Linked DNA regions of Thiosocius teredinicola. The protein of the gene in region 1 interacts with the protein of each later gene in a pairwise test. Links are inferred from orthologs where the notes say so. Each region holds a gene or a part of one and is shown in the gene's direction. Other genes may lie near its edges.

What was found. Proteins that work in one complex are often made in the same cells at the same time.
Region 2: the proteins of nth (region 1) and aceE interact in binary tests that used the Escherichia coli proteins (3 or more experiments, as listed by UniProt). The link is inferred for Thiosocius teredinicola from one-to-one orthologs.

Annotation. Positions count from the first base shown.
Region 1 is NZ_CP019936.1:3,614,186-3,622,168, forward strand. What follows is about bases 2,808-5,594. They hold nth (endonuclease III), read left to right. Parts: upstream 2,808-3,778; coding sequence 3,779-4,411; downstream 4,412-5,594. Other genes in these bases: B1781_RS17125 (response regulator), read right to left, coding at 2,808-3,446; B1781_RS17135 (DUF1841 family protein), read left to right, coding at 4,545-4,970; B1781_RS17140 (HvfA family oxazolone/thioamide-modified RiPP metallophore), read left to right, coding at 5,181-5,570. Outside these bases: B1781_RS17110 (electron transport complex subunit E), read left to right, coding at 1-238; B1781_RS17115 (DUF2059 domain-containing protein), read left to right, coding at 562-927; B1781_RS17120 (acyl-CoA thioesterase), read left to right, coding at 924-1,349; more of B1781_RS17125, read right to left, coding at 1,365-2,807; B1781_RS17145 (HvfB family MNIO-type RiPP peptide maturase), read left to right, coding at 5,680-6,546; B1781_RS17150 (HvfC family RiPP maturation protein), read left to right, coding at 6,530-7,309; B1781_RS17155 (HvfX family Cu-binding RiPP maturation protein), read left to right, coding at 7,382-7,948. UniProt on the Escherichia coli protein: DNA repair enzyme that has both DNA N-glycosylase activity and AP-lyase activity. The DNA N-glycosylase activity releases various damaged pyrimidines from DNA by cleaving the N-glycosidic bond, leaving an AP (apurinic/apyrimidinic) site.
Region 2 is NZ_CP019936.1:804,440-811,939, forward strand. What follows is about bases 1,872-5,047. They hold aceE (pyruvate dehydrogenase (acetyl-transferring), homodimeric type), read left to right. Parts: upstream 1,872-2,189; coding sequence 2,190-4,847; downstream 4,848-5,047. Other genes in these bases: B1781_RS03780 (YqaA family protein), read left to right, coding at 1,872-1,874; aceF (dihydrolipoyllysine-residue acetyltransferase), read left to right, coding at 4,893-5,047. Also shown: B1781_RS03770 (sulfur globule family protein), read left to right, coding at 1-317; B1781_RS23100 (sulfur globule family protein), read left to right, coding at 471-1,316; more of B1781_RS03780, read left to right, coding at 1,455-1,871; more of aceF, read left to right, coding at 5,048-6,587; lpdA (dihydrolipoyl dehydrogenase), read left to right, coding at 6,757-7,500. UniProt on the Escherichia coli protein: Component of the pyruvate dehydrogenase (PDH) complex, that catalyzes the overall conversion of pyruvate to acetyl-CoA and CO(2).

The DNA of each region.
Region 1 (7,983 bases):
ACTCATCGGGCAAGGCACCCTGTTCGATGGCGCGCACCTGATGTTCGGCGAGTTCGCGCGTGACTGGCGCTGGACCATCGACGACGAATACCCGGGTATCCTGCTGGCGGTGTTGCCACCCGGAGCATTCATGGGCCTGGGCATGATGATCGCGTTGAAGAACATCATCGACAAACGGTTCGGCCAGCGCAAAGCGGCGGTCGTCACGACGACCGAGCCGGTGGCGACAAGCTCATAGCGACGGCGGCGACGCCGCATCGCTGCCCGTTAGTGCGGGGCCCGTCGCAAATCGCCTGAGCGGTCGTCCCCTGTGCCGCTCGGTTCGCGCACACTCGAGTCAACGGCTGAAAGGAGATACCCGTGTCGCTACGATTCACCCTCTTTTTGACGGTCCTGTCCCTTTGCTTGGCCTCCTTGGTCGCAACGGCGCAGGATGCGACCCAAACCACGACGCAGCCAACAGCCCAAGACGCAGCGAAAAACGCGCTGGCCGTAGAACTGCTGGAAATCACGGAATCGCGCAAGCTGGTCGACCAGATGATTCCGCAAGTGAAAACCCAGATGAAAACAATGTTCCGCCAGATGTTGGGCAACCAGCAACTGGATGAGGACCTGTTGGTCGTGTTCGACAAGTACAGCGAACGCATGGTCGATCTCCTCAAACAGGAAATGCGCTGGGAGAAGCTCGAACCGCACTATGTGCAGATCTACGTCGACGTGTTCAGCGAAGACGAGCTGCGCGACCTGATCGCGTTCTACCGCACGCCGCTCGGGCAGAAAATGCTGGAGAAGATGCCGCAGATCATGCAGGCCTCGCTGGCTATCTCACAGCAACAGATGAGGGACATCCTGCCGCAGATTCAGTCACTGGGTGTAGAGATGGCCACCGAGATGCAAGCGGTGAAGGCACAACGCAAAAGCGAATGACCTCGCTCGACCCACACCAGCCATTCGAGCTCGAGATTGCCGTCTGCCCGGATGACATCGATCTGCTCGACCACGTCAACAACGTGATCTATCTACGCTGGGTTCAGGACGCCGCAGTTGCACACTGGGTTGCGGCCGCCAACGATGAAGAGAAAGCGGCGTTGCTGTGGGTGGTCGTTCGCCATGAGATCGATTACAAGCGACCGGCGACCGCCGCGGATGTGGTCATCGCCCGCACCTGGGTCGGCGAAGCCGATCAGCGTACGTTCGAACGCCACACCGAGATCATCCGCAAACGCGACAACAAGCTACTCGCCAGAGCGCGCACCTTGTGGCGGCCGATCGATGCCGTCAGCAGACACCCCATCGCGGTCGACGAACAGGTCTACCAACGCTTCTCAAGCAACCACGCCTCGAGTTGAGCCCCACTCGGCGGCCTAGGAACGGCACGGAATACCGTAACGCAGAATCAGCTCCTGCAGCACATGCGGGTCGACCGGCTTGGTCAGAAAGTCGTCCATGCCGGCCAGCATGCATTCCGATCTGGCGTCTTCAGCGGCATTCGCGGTCAGCGCAATGATCGGCAGGTGGTCGCCCACAGCCTCCTGCTTGCGATAGGCGCGGGTAAAGTCGATACCGTCCATCTTGGGCATGCGCAGATCGATGAATGCCAGATCGAAGTCTCCGGACTTCGCCGCCTCGAATGCCGCCTTGCCGTCGCGCACCAGCGTCACGTCGCAGCCTACCTTGCGCAACAGGCTGTAGATCAGCTTGGCATTGATGTCGTCGTCTTCGGCGACCAGCAGGCGCCCGACAACACCGGTGATCTGCGGCATCGGCGCAGTCAGATCGGCGGCAAAATCTTCGACACTCTCGGGCGCCACGACGCTGGCCATGGCCTGCCACAACTGCACACTATTGATCGGCTTGAACGCGCGCCCGGACATCATGCCGCCGATCGGCGGCTTACGCCGGGGGTAGTGCAGGTAAACGATCGGCGCGTCGCTGCCGAGCACCTTGTGTACCAGATTGCCGACCCGATCGAGGTCGACGCCGCGCGGTTCATCGACGACCAGCACCAGGCGACGCCCCGGACCCTGGCTCTCGCCGGACAAGGCACCCAGTTGATCGATGCTGCCGACAATCTCGGTATGCATGCCGGCGGCTTCGCAGGTCTCGGCGATCGCGTCGGCGCTCTCCCGGTTCTGCTCGAAGATCAATACCCGCACACCGCGCAATACGCCGGGCGCCTTGGGTGGCGTCGACGAGGACGACTGCAGGAACGGCAGCTTCACCCAGAAGGTACTGCCCTTGCCTTCCTCGCTCTCAACACCGATTGCGCCGTCCATCAGGCGCGCCAGGTCGCGCGCAATCGCCGTGCCCAGACCGGTGCCGCCATGCCGGCGTGTCGACGACAGATCACCTTGCCAGAAACTGTCGAACACGTGCCGCACACGGTCGGCGGAGATGCCGATACCGGTATCCCGGATAACCACCTGCAGATAGGGCTTGGCAATGTCGTCGTCGGCAGGCATGACGCGCGCCGAAACGACGATGAAACCTTCATCGGTGAACTTGGCGGCATTGCCGACCAGATTGAACAGGATCTGGCGGAAACGCAGTTCGTCACCGTACACATATTCAGGAACGTCGGGGGCAATCTGGCAGATCAGCTCGACGCCTTTCTCGACCGCCTGATTGCTCAACGCCCAACAGGTCTCGTTGATCGAATCGCGAATCACGAACTTGCCCGGCTTGAGTTCGAGCTTGCCGGCATCGATCTTGGACAGGTCGAGAATGTCGCCGATCAGTGCCTGCAACACATCGGCCGAGGTGTTGATCGAATCGAGGTACTCGCGTTGCTCGTCGTCGAGCTTGGTGCGCTTGAGCAGCCCCGCCATACCGATCACACCGGACAGCGGCGTGCGCAGTTCGTGGGTCATGGTGGCGAGAAAATCGCCGCGCGCCCGGTTCGCAGCCTCCGCCGCCTGCTTGGCAGACTGCAGTTTGCGCAACAGGGTGTACTCGTAGGCCGGCAACACCACCAACACCAGCGACACGAACAGCACCTCGATCGGCTGCATTCGCCAGTCACCCAACAAGGCGGCTACGACCGCAAATGAAATCAGGCTGCCGACCGAGGCGACCAGCAGGTTGTTCTTGCCGTAACGCATGCCCTGCGACAGGAACGATACCGCGTACAGCAGATAGTAAGGGCCGGTCGCGTCGCCGGTGAGATAGATCGACCCCGTCGTGCCGCTCAGATCAGCCAGAATGCTGGCGTAGGTACGCCAGCGCAGCGTTTCGGGCCGCAGGATCGTACTGATCAGGATGGTGACGAACCAGACGAAATGGATGCTGAACAACAAGGCATACTGCTGCCAGGTGAAGTCGTAGCTGCCGATCCACCCAGCGATACCCACCATCGTGACCATGAACACCCAGATCGCCAGCCGCACGAGCGCCGACTGAAACTCCTGCGACGAACGTATCTGCGCGGGTATTTGCATGCGAAGCATCGATTGTCCCTGCCGCAGCCGGCCACCTCCCCATCGTGACCCGACTACCGTTAATTTTTTCTTTGTCTCTGATCCGGAGACGTCATTGTCAACCAGCCCGGCTGCCCCAGCGGACATGTTGTGATCGGGGCTTGAGCGCCTTGCCGGCAAAAGAGCACAACCTGCCACGTCGCTCGCCACGCCGCAAGCGGTAGACGCGCGGCGCGCCGAAGCGACCCCGGGAAGGACCGCCATACATGGCATTAGCGCAACAGTTCTAGGATGATAGCAACCCGCGGACACCTGATGCGTGACCGCCTTCGTCGACCAGAGCCAGTACCCCGGTAAAGCACATGAACAAGGCCAAGCGCCAGGAAATTTTCGAAAGACTTAGAGCCGCCAACCCCGCGCCGACCACCGAGCTGGTTTATTCATCACCGTTTGAGTTGCTGATCGCCGTCATACTCTCTGCCCAGGCGACCGACAAGGGTGTCAACAAGGCGACCGCCAAATTGTTTCCGGTCGCCAACACGCCTGAGACGATCCATGCGCTCGGTGTCGATGGATTGAAGGAATACATCAAGACCATCGGCCTGTACAACAGCAAGGCGGAGAACGTCATCAAGACGTGCCAGGCGCTGATCGAGCAACACGCCGGCGAGGTGCCCGACAACCGCGCCGATCTCGAAGCCCTGCCGGGTGTCGGCCGCAAAACCGCCAACGTGGTCCTCAATACGGCGTTCGGCGAACCCACCATGGCGGTCGATACGCACATCTTCCGCGTCGCCAACCGAACCGGTATCGCGCCTGGCAAGACCGTGTTGCAGGTCGAGAAACGCCTGCTGCGACTCATCCCCAAGGAATTCCTGCACGATGCCCACCACTGGCTGATCCTGCACGGCCGTTACACCTGCCTGGCGCGCAAGCCGCGATGCGGCTCCTGCCTGATCGAGGACCTGTGCGAATACCGTCACAAAACCGCCTGAACGCTGCACGCCGAAAACGCGCGGGGTGTCATCGCGCACATCTCTGTCTATGCTTGCCCTGACCACTTTGATTTCGCACAGGGACAGTTGCTGTGGCACCATGCGGCATCGCCGATAACATACCTTGGTCTCGATGTTCGGACAGAATCGCGACGAGTTGCGTCGCTTCTTTCGCCAAGCCTGGGAGAAACGCACGCAGGGCCTCCCCCTACAGCCGCTTGAACAGCTCGTGGCCCAGGTGATCGAACTGCATCCCGAATACCACCGGCATCTCGCCGACGAACGCCAGTTGCAGCGTGATTTCACCCCCGACGACGGCGAGACCAACCCCTGGCTGCACATGGGCATGCATATCACCCTCGGCGAACAGGTGGCGAGCGATCGACCGCCGGGCATCCGCACGCAATATCAGCAATTGGTGAAACAGTTCGCCGACCAGCACGCAGCCGAACACGCCATGATGGACTGTCTCGGCGTGGTGCTGTGGGAGGCACAGCGCGCCGGCAGCATGCCGGACGAAGCGGCTTATCTCGAATGTCTTAGAAAACTGTCGAAATGAAATAACTCCGGAGCAAGCCCGGTCTTAGGCGGTGAACCCAGGGCGCAAAAGCGCGTCGAACAGTGACGACTCGCCCGACGGGTACAAAAAACGAAACTTTTTGCCGGACGCAGCCGGGAGACCAGCAGCGCACGGTTTGGAAAAACTGGCGACCATCCGGCACAAAAATTTCCGGCGTCCCAGACCACTGCAACTCATTAGGAGAGTGAAATGTCGAAGAAAACCATGAAACCGGTTGTTGCTGCTATTGGTGCTGCTTTCGCAGGTTCGATGCTGATGGCCGGTGCTGCCAACGCTGCCGCAAACCCGTTCTCGTTGAACGAGCTCAACGGCGGCTACACCCAGATCGCCGACAACCACGAAGGCAAGTGTGGCGGCTCGAAGGGCGAAGAAGGCAAGTGTGGTGCCGGTAAGTGCGGCGGCTCCAAGGGCGCCGAAGGCAAGTGCGGCGGTTCGAAAGACGCTGAAGGCAAGTGCGGCGCTGGCAAGTGCGGCGGCTCGAAAGACGCTGAAGGCAAGTGTGGCGCCGGCAAGTGCGGCGGCTCGAAGAAGGATGCCGAAGGCAAGTGCGGCGCTGGTAAGTGCGGCGGCTCGAAGTAATCCGACACCAGCCGGCGTGATCGCGGTAGAACTCACTGTTCGTGCCGCGTGACCGCATCCCGACAGACCCCGGCAACGGGGTCTGTCATTCAATGCGATGGGATCCGCGATGTCCAAGCACAAAAACACCCATGCCCGATACCCGGTCACCGGCGCCGGACTGGGCTTGCGCTTTGAGCTGATCGAACAGTTCAGAACCGATCCGCCGAAACAGGTCGACTTTCTCGAAGTCGCGCCGGAGAACTGGATTCGGGTCGGCGGCTCGCGCGGCAAGGCGCTACGTGAACTGACAGAGCAATACCCGCTCGTTTGTCACGGGCTTTCGTTATCGATCGGAGGTCCGGCACCGCTTGATGACGGCTTTCTGCACGACCTCAAGCATTTTCTCGACGTGAACCAGGCGCGCGTCTACACCGAACACCTGTCGTATTGCGGCGACAGCGGCCAGCTCTACGACCTGATGCCGATTCCGTTTTCCGAAGAGGCGGTTCACTACGTTGCTGCGCGCATCCGCCATGTGCAGGACGTGCTCGAGCGACGCATCGGCATGGAAAACGTCTCGACCTACGCCGTGCCGACGGGCGAGATGACCGAACTCGATTTCTTGACCGCAGTGCTCGAAGAGGCCGACTGCGGATTGCACCTCGACATCAATAATATCTTCGTCAACAGCGTCAACCACGGTTTCGATCCGTATGCCTATCTGGCCGGCATCCCGGCCGAACGCATCATGTACGCGCATATTGCCGGGCACTACCAAGAGGCCGACAACCTGCGAGTCGACACCCACGGCGAAGACGTGCTGCCCGAGGTCTGGGACATGCTGGATACGGCGTATGAACGCTACGGCGTGTTCCCCACCCTGCTCGAGCGCGATTTCAATATCCCGCCGCTCGACGAACTTCTCGGCGAGGTCGATCAGATCGTCAGCCGCCAGCAACGTTGGCAGGAGTCCGCTGATGTCGACGTCGCCTGAGTCGCCGATGCACACCTTTCAACGCCAACAGATGGCGTTCACTGCGCACATCCGCGACCCCGAGAACAACCCGCTGCCCGACGGCGTTACGTCGCGCCGCATGGGCGTCTATACCGAGTTGTTTTTCAACAACTTCAACGACCAGCTCTCGGGAAACTTCCCGGTTCTGCGGCGAATCACCGCCGACGAGCGCTGGCATGCCATGGTGCGCGATTTCATGATCCGGCATCGCGCAGCAACCCCGCTGTTCACCGAAGTTGGCCTGGAATTTATCGAGTACCTGCAGCAGGAACGCGAGCCTCAACCCGGCGACTGGCCGTTCATGGTCGAACTGGCGCACTACGAGTACGTCGAGCTGGCGGTGGCGATCAGCACCGCCGACGAAGAAGCGGTCGAATACGATCCGAACGGTGACCTCCTGCACGGGCGCCCCCTGGTCGGCCCGACGGCATGGAATCTCAGTTACCAATGGCCGGTGCACCAGATCGGCCCGGAATACCTGCCGGAAGAACTCCCGGCCGAACCGACCCACCTGGTCGTCTACCGTGACCGTCTCGACGAGATGCACTTTCTCGAGATCAACGCGGTGACGCAGCGCCTGCTGCAGCTATTGAAAGAAAACCCGGAGCATACCGGTCTCGATGTACTGAAGACGATTGCTGACGAGCTTGGCCACCCGCAACCGGATGCCGTGATTGCGGGAGGACTTGAACTCCTCAACGATCTTCACCGCCGCAACGTGATCCTGGGTACCCGCGTCTAGCGCGACTCGATCACCGTTCTTGTAAGAGCACATCGTTGCGGCCGAAGTAACAACACCAATTCGGGGACCGCAATGATCGGACTTTTCAACCGCCTGCAAGACATACTCGACAGCCTGCGTGCACTGGATTTTCTCGGCCCGCTGGCGATGCGGCTGTATCTGGTTCCTGTGTTCTGGATGGCCGGCACCAAGAAACTCGACGACATGGACAGCATCATCGCCTGGTTCGGCAATCCGGACTGGGGCCTGGGCCTGCCGATGCCGGAATTCATGGCATGGGCCGCCACCTTGACCGAGGTCGGCGGGGCGATTCTGCTGTTGATCGGTTTGGCGACCCGCTGGGTTGCGATCCCGCTGATGATCACGATGGTCGTCGCCGCCGTCACCGTTCACTGGCAACACGGCTGGGCGGCGATCGCGGAAACGCCGGAATCGGCCGAGCGCCTTTCGGCGGCAAACGGCCTGCTGCGAGAGCACGGCAACTACGACTGGCTTACCGGAACCGGTGAGTTCGTCGTGCTGAACAATGGCATCGAGTTCGCCACCACCTACTTCATCATGCTGCTGGTGCTGTTCTTCATCGGCGCCGGCAAATACGTCAGCGTCGACTACTGGATCGCACAGCGTTTTCGTGACTGACTGCGGTCCAGACTGATTACGCTTCAGGTCGCGCC
Region 2 (7,500 bases), 2.8 Mb from region 1 along the record:
GTTACAACAACGGTTACAACAATGGCTGGGGTGACGGCACCGGTTGGGGCAACACCTCTGGCGATTTCCTCGGCGACGGCGCTGCAGCTGGTGATTTCAGCATGACCATGTCGGGTCGTGGCAACACCAACATGCGCGGCTACGGCAACGGTTATGGCTACGGCGACGGTTACGGCCGCGGCTACAACTACAACCAGCCTTACTACGGTGGTTACGGCTACGGCTACCCGTACGGCGGCTACGCACCTTACGGCGCACCGGTTGCACCGATGGCTCCGCCGGCTCCGGCTCCGGAAGCTCCGGCTCAAGCCCAGTAATCGTCTGGTCGGGACGCACGGAAGCATCGGCACACAAGGAAGTGTGCGACTCGGTCCGGATATCCCGCTGATCGCTCGGCGGGATATCCGGGAAGAAGTTGTATGGCTCCCGAATCCTTCTGACGCCAACATTCTCTTTTGGGGACCAATAACATGACCAAATTGACCAGAATTGCTTTGGCCGCAGCCATTGCGACCGCTTCTGCAAGTGCCTCTGCCTGGTGGGGTAACGGCTACAACAACAGCTATAACAATGGTTATGGCGCCGGCAATGGCTACACCAATGGCGTGCTCGACGGTGCTGGCGACGCTGCCGGTGAAGGCACCTTCAGCATGAACTTCTCGGGCCGCGGCCACACCAACATGCGCGGTTACGGCAATGGCTACGGTTACGGCGACGGCTATGGCCGTGGCTACAACTACAACGCGCCTTACTGGGCAGCGCCTTACGGTGCACCGGCCTATACCGCGCCGACGATGACCAAGGAACAGCAGGAAGCCATGGCCGAGCAGCAGGCGAAAGCCGTAGAAGCTCAGCGCAAGGCAGCCGAACAGTATGCTGCCAAGCAGGCCGAGGCCTTCAAGGCTGCGCAAGAAGCCCAGCGCAAGGCAGCTGAGCAGTACGCTGCTCAGGCTCCTCAGCAGATGCAGTTCCGCGCTCCCGAGATGCCGGAATTCGCGATGCCCGAGATGACCCGTCCGGAGCGCCCGGAAATGCCGAAGTTCGACATGCAGCGTCCTGAGCGTCCGCCGATGCCTGAGTTCGCTCGCGCTGAACGCCCGGAAATGACCGGCAACTGCTTCAAGCCGATGACTCGCCCGGTAGCTTTCGAAGCGCCCAAGGCACCTGAAATGTCGGCTGATATGAAGCAGCGTCTTGAGTCTATGAAGGCCAAGCAGGAAGAGCAGAAGGCTGCCATGCAGGCCAAGATGGAAGAAATGAAGAAGGCGATGGAAGAGCGACGCGCTCAGATGCAGCAGGGCTGCAAGCAGATCTAATCTGCACTTCGCTGGCATTCAGCAAATAGAAAACGCCCGGCATGGCCGGGCGTTTTTTTTTCGGCTCGCGTCTGCGACAGACAGGTGCGGGCGGAAGGGTAAACTGTTCGCGCGGGCTGTCCCGCTCATCTGTTCAACGTGCCTCCCTTGGACTGGACTCTCTTCTTCAGCGCCTTCCTCTCCGCCACGCTGCTACCCGGCAGTTCTGAGGCCTTGCTGCTGCTGCGCATCGAGCAGGGCGGCGGGGATCCCGCAGCCTTGGTCGTGGTTGCCGCCGTCGGCAATCTGCTCGGCAGCCTGTCGACCTATGCGATCGGTCGCGGCGGCAATCTGGTGTTGCAGCGCTGGTTGCGCATCGATGAGGGTGCGCTACGCCGCGCCGAGCGGTGGTTTCAACGGTGGGGTACGCCGACGCTGTTGCTCGCCTGGCTACCGGTCGTTGGTGATCCCTTGTGCCTGGCCGCCGGCCTGCTGCAAGTGCGCCTTTGGTTGTTCACCGTCATGGTCGCCATCGGCAAATTCGCGCGCTACGCGGTGCTGGCGTGGCTGGTCGTATGACGCCGGTCAGTCTGCATCGATAGCTGCGAACGACGCCGGCTGCCCGCCCATTGACGGTGCGCTTGCGGCCCGCGTGGGCTGGTCTATCGCACTGAAAAGTCGCAGAAAAATACCGAAACGACCTACATTTGTGCACATTTTTAGGACGATTGTCTATAGTCAGAAAAACGTTAAATTGCTGAAAAATAAAGATTATTGAAATTTGCATTGGCATGTTTGCAAACGATCTGCTTTACTTGCCCCCCATATTTGGCGTGCCGAACAGCTTTCTTTACCCGAACACGTCTCCGATCAACCCGTTGGAAGCGCAGCACTATGGCCGTGAAACCGGATCTGGACCCCCAGGAAACACAGGAATGGCTCGACGCACTTGAAGGTGTGCTCGAGAACGAGGGCCCGGACCGCGCCCACTTCCTGCTCGAAAAGCTGATCGACAAGGCGCGCCGCTCAGGCGCCTACCTGCCGTACAGCGCGAATACCGCGTATCTGAATACGATCCCCGTGACCCGCCAGGATGCCTATCCGGGTGATCAGTCGATCGAGCGGCGCATCAGCTCCTTCGTTCGCTGGAACGCGATGGCGATGGTGGTGCAGGCGAATCGCAAGGCGACCGAGCTTGGCGGCCACATCGCCAGTTTTGCGTCCAGCGCCACCTTGTTCGACGTCGGCTTCAACCACTTCTTCCGTGCGACCAACGAGAGCCAGGAAGGCGACCTGATCTTCTACCAGGGACACTCGGCGCCCGGCATCTATGCGCGCGCCTTCCTCGAGGGGCGGATCAGCGAAGAACAGCTCAATCTGTTCCGCCAGGAGGTCGATGGCGGCGGCCTGTCGTCGTATCCGCACCCCTGGCTGATGCCCAACTTCTGGCAGTTCCCGACGGTGTCGATGGGCCTGGGTCCGCTGATGGCGATCTATCAGGCTCGTTTCATGCGCTACCTGCACGACCGCGGTCTGCAGAATGCCGGTGACCGCAAGGTGTGGGCGTTCATGGGCGACGGTGAGATGGACGAGCCCGAATCGCTCGGCGCCATCTCGCTGGCTGCGCGCGAGCGTCTCGATAACCTGGTGTTCGTCGTCAACTGCAACCTGCAGCGTCTCGATGGCCCGGTGCGCGGCAACGGCAAGATCATCCAGGAACTCGAAGCGGTGTTCCGTGGTGCCGGTTGGAACGTGATCAAGGTGATCTGGGGTGGTTACTGGGATCCGCTCTTGGCGCGCGACAAGGACGGCCTGTTGCTCAAGCGCATGGAAGAGGCGGTCGACGGCGACTATCAGGCCTACAAAGCGCACGGCGGTGCCTACGTGCGCGAGCACTTCTTCGGCAAGTACCCCGAGTTGGCCGCGATGGTCGCCAACCTGACCGACGAGGATATTTGGCGCCTGAACCGTGGCGGTCACGATCCGATCAAGGTCCACGCGGCGTACGCAGCGGCGACCTCGCACCAGGGGCAGCCGACCGTCATCCTCGCCAAGACCGTCAAAGGGTACGGCATGGGCGAGGCCGGCGAGGGGCAGAACATCACCCACTCGCAGAAAAAGATGGGTGAAGAGGCGCTGCGTGCGTTCCGCGACCGCTTCAATATCCCGATCCCCGACGACCAGATCGGTCCAGCGCCGTACTTCAAGCCGCCGACCGATGGCCCTGAGATGGCCTATCTGCACGAGCGTCGCAACAAGCTCGGCGGCTACATCCCGAGTCGACGCGCCGAAGCCAAGCCGCTCAAGGTGCCTGCGCTGGATACCTTCAAAGCCTTGCTCGAAGGCAGCGGCGACCGCGAGATGTCGACCACGATGGCGTTCGTGCGCTTCCTGTCGAGCCTGACGCGCGACAAGGACATCGGTAAATTCGTTGTGCCGATCGTGCCGGACGAGGCACGCACCTTCGGTATGGAGGGCATGTTCCGTCAGCTTGGCATCTATTCGTCGGTCGGCCAGTTGTACAAGCCGGTCGATTCCGATCAGGTGATGTACTACCGCGAAGACAAGAAAGGCCAGATCCTGCAGGAAGGGATCAACGAGGCCGGCGCGATGTCGTCATGGATCGCGGCTGCCACGTCGTACAGCAACAACGGCGTCACGATGATTCCGTTCTACATCTATTACTCGATGTTCGGCTTCCAGCGTGTCGGCGATCTGGCCTGGGCGGCCGGCGACATGCAGGCGCGTGGCTTCCTGCTCGGCGGTACCGCCGGTCGGACGACCTTGGCGGGCGAAGGTCTGCAGCACCAGGATGGCCATAGTCATCTGCAGGCGGCGTTCATCCCGAACTGCCGCGCCTATGACCCCACGTTCGCCTACGAACTCGCAGTGATCCTGCACGACGGCATGAAGAAGATGTACGAGGAGCAGCACAACGTCTTCTATTACGTCACCGTCATGAACGAAAACTATGTGCAGCCGGAGATGCCGGACGATGTCGCCGACGGCATCATCAAGGGCATGTATCTGTACCGTCAGGGATCGCGCAAGAAGAAGCGTGTGCAGCTGATGGGGTCGGGCACGATCCTGCGTGAGGTCATCGCCGCTGCAGCCCTGCTCGAAGACGAGTGGAACGTCGCCGCCGACGTGTGGAGCGTGACCAGCTTCACCGAGCTGCAGCGTGACGCGATCGATGCAGAACGTTGGAACATGCTGCATCCGATGGACAAGCCGCGCGTGCCCTATGTCAGCCAGATGCTGGACGACAAGAAAGGCCCGGCGGTTGCGGCGACCGACTATATCCGCAGTTTCCCGGAGCAGATCCGACCGTACCTCGGCGACCGGCACTACCTGACGCTCGGTACCGATGGCTTCGGCCGGTCCGACCTTCGTTCGCAGCTGCGCAAGTTCTTCGAGGTCAATCGCCACTATGTCGTCGTGGCGGCCCTGAAGGCGCTCGCCGATGTCGGTGAGGTCGATACCAGCCTGGTCGCGCAGGCGATCAAGGCCTACAAGATCGACCCCGACAAGCCCAACCCCGCGACTGTCTGAGTGACAGCGAATAGCCAGCACAGACAGTGATACGGAGACAGTAACGTGGCACAGATAATCGATGTGTTGTTGCCCGATATCGGTGATTTTCACGACGTGGAGGTCATCGAGATCCTGGTCAAGCCGGGCGACACGGTAGAGGCCGAAGACTCCCTGCTGACCTTGGAGAGCGACAAGGCGAGCATGGATATACCGGCGCCGCAGGCCGGCGTGATCGCCGAAGTGAAGGTGGCGGTCGGCGATAAGATTAACCAGGGCGACCTGATCGTTACCCTCGAGGCCGGCGACGGCGCATCGGCGGACGCGGCGGCTGCCGACACCCAGGCAGCCGAGCCGCAGGCCGAAGAGTCGCCAGCGCCGACCACCGCGCCGGCCCCAGCTGCGACAACCGAACCGGCGGTTGCAGCCGACGCGCCGAGTGGCGAACCCGAGGTGCGCGACGTGCCCTTGCCGCACATCGGCGATTTTCACGACGTGGAGATCATCGAGATCCTGGTCAGCGAAGGCGATACGGTCGAGGCCGAACAGTCGTTGATGACGTTGGAGAGCGACAAGGCGACCATGGAGATCCCGGCGCCGTTCGCCGGCACGATCAAGTCGATCGCAGTCAAGATCGGCGACAAGGTCAACGAAGGCGATCTGCTAGGTACGATGGAAACGTTGGGCGGCGGCGCTGCACCGGCAGCGGCACCGAGTGCGCCGAGTGAACCGCCGGTGCAGACGTCGGCGGCAGCAGAGGCCCCGGCGGAACCGGCCAGGGCGCCCGGCGAGAAAGAGCCATTGCGCCGCCCGGTGATCGCACGCCCGTCCGATGCGCCACGCAAGAATCCGCATGCCAGCCCGGGCGTACGCCGCTTCGCCCGCGAACTGGGTGTCGATCTGCACTATGTCGACGGCAGCGGGCCAAAGGGTCGCGTGATCAAGGACGACGTGCAGAACTTCGTCAAGCGCGCATTGGCCGAAGGCTCGCCGACGGCGGCTGCATCGGCAGGTGGGGGTGGCGTGCAGCTACCGAGCATTCCGGCGGTGGACTTCTCCAAGTTCGGTGAGATCGAAGAAAAGCCTCTGGGTCGGATCAAAAAACTCAGTGGCGCACATCTGCATCGTGCCTGGCTGAACGTGCCGCACGTTACCCAGTTCGACGAGGCGGACATCACCGAGCTCGAAGCGTTTCGCAAATCGCAGAAAGATGCCGCGGCCAAGGCCGACGTCAAGCTCACCTTCATGCCGTTCCTGATGAAGGCGGTGTGCAAGGCACTCGAGGCCTATCCGCAGTTCAACAGTTCGCTGTCGCCCGATGGCGAGGCGTTGATCATGAAGAAGTACGTGCACATCGGCGTGGCGGTCGACACCCCCAACGGCCTGGTCGTGCCGGTGATCCGCGACGTCGACAAGAAGGGCATCTTCGACCTCGCCGCCGACCTGGGCACGGTCAGCGGCAAGGCGCGCGAGGGCAAGCTTGCACCGGGTGATATGCAGGGCGGCTGCCTGTCGATCTCGAGCCTCGGCGGTATCGGCGGCACGCAGTTCACGCCGATCGTGAATGCGCCGGAGGTTGCGATTCTCGGTGTTTCGCGTGCCGAGATGAAACCCAAGTGGGACGGTTCAACCTTTGAACCACGACTGATGATGCCGTTCAGCCTGTCGTACGATCACCGCGTGATCGACGGCGCTGAAGGGGTGCGTTTCACGACCTATCTGGGTGAGCTGTTGGGCGACATCCGGCGTCTGCTGCTTTAGTGTCGGCTAATGTTCGGCACGCAATGCACAGCATTGACATCGTTGCCGTGCACACTGGCTGAAATGCTGCGTTAATGCCTGCCGTCAAACGAGATCTCGAGTATGTGCTGTACTACGAAGGTCCATAATTGCGTCGGGTCGCGCAGAGATTTGGGATAGAGGAACTTTTATGAGCAAGCAAGGCGAAGTCGCGGATATCCGTACCCAGGTGGTGGTGTTGGGCGCCGGGCCCGGAGGTTACACGGCGGCTTTTCGCGCAGCCGACCTCGGCAAGCAGGTGGTGTTGGTAGAACGCTATGCGAGCCTCGGCGGTGTTTGTCTCAATGTTGGCTGTATCCCATCGAAGGCGCTGCTGCACACCGCCGAGGTGATCAACGAGGTTGCCGAGCTCGAACACATGGGTGTGCGTTACACGCAGCCGAAGATCGATCTGGACAAGATGCGCGCCGGCAAAGACAAGGTTGTCGGCAAGCTGACCGGCGGCCTGGCGGCGCTGGCCAAGCAACGCAAGGTGCAGGTGGTGACCGGTGTCGGCAAGTTCACCGATCCGCGCCATCTCGAAGTGCAGACCGATGACGGCCTGACCCGTATCGAATTCGAACATTGCATCATCGCGTGCGGTTCCAGCGCGGTGAAGATCCCCGGTTTCCCGAATGATGATCCGCGCCTGATCAACTCGACCGGCGCGCTTGCCCTTGAAGACGTGCCGAAGAAGATGCTGATCGTCGGTGGCGGCATCATCGGTCTTGAGATGGCTACCGTGTACGCGACGCTGGGCAGCGAGATCGATATCGTTGAATTGCAGGACGGCCTGATTCCAGGCTGTGACCGCGACCTGGTGCGTCCGCTGCAAAAGCGCCTTGAAAAACAGGTCGACAGTATCATGCTGAAGACCAAGGTCAGCGACATCAAG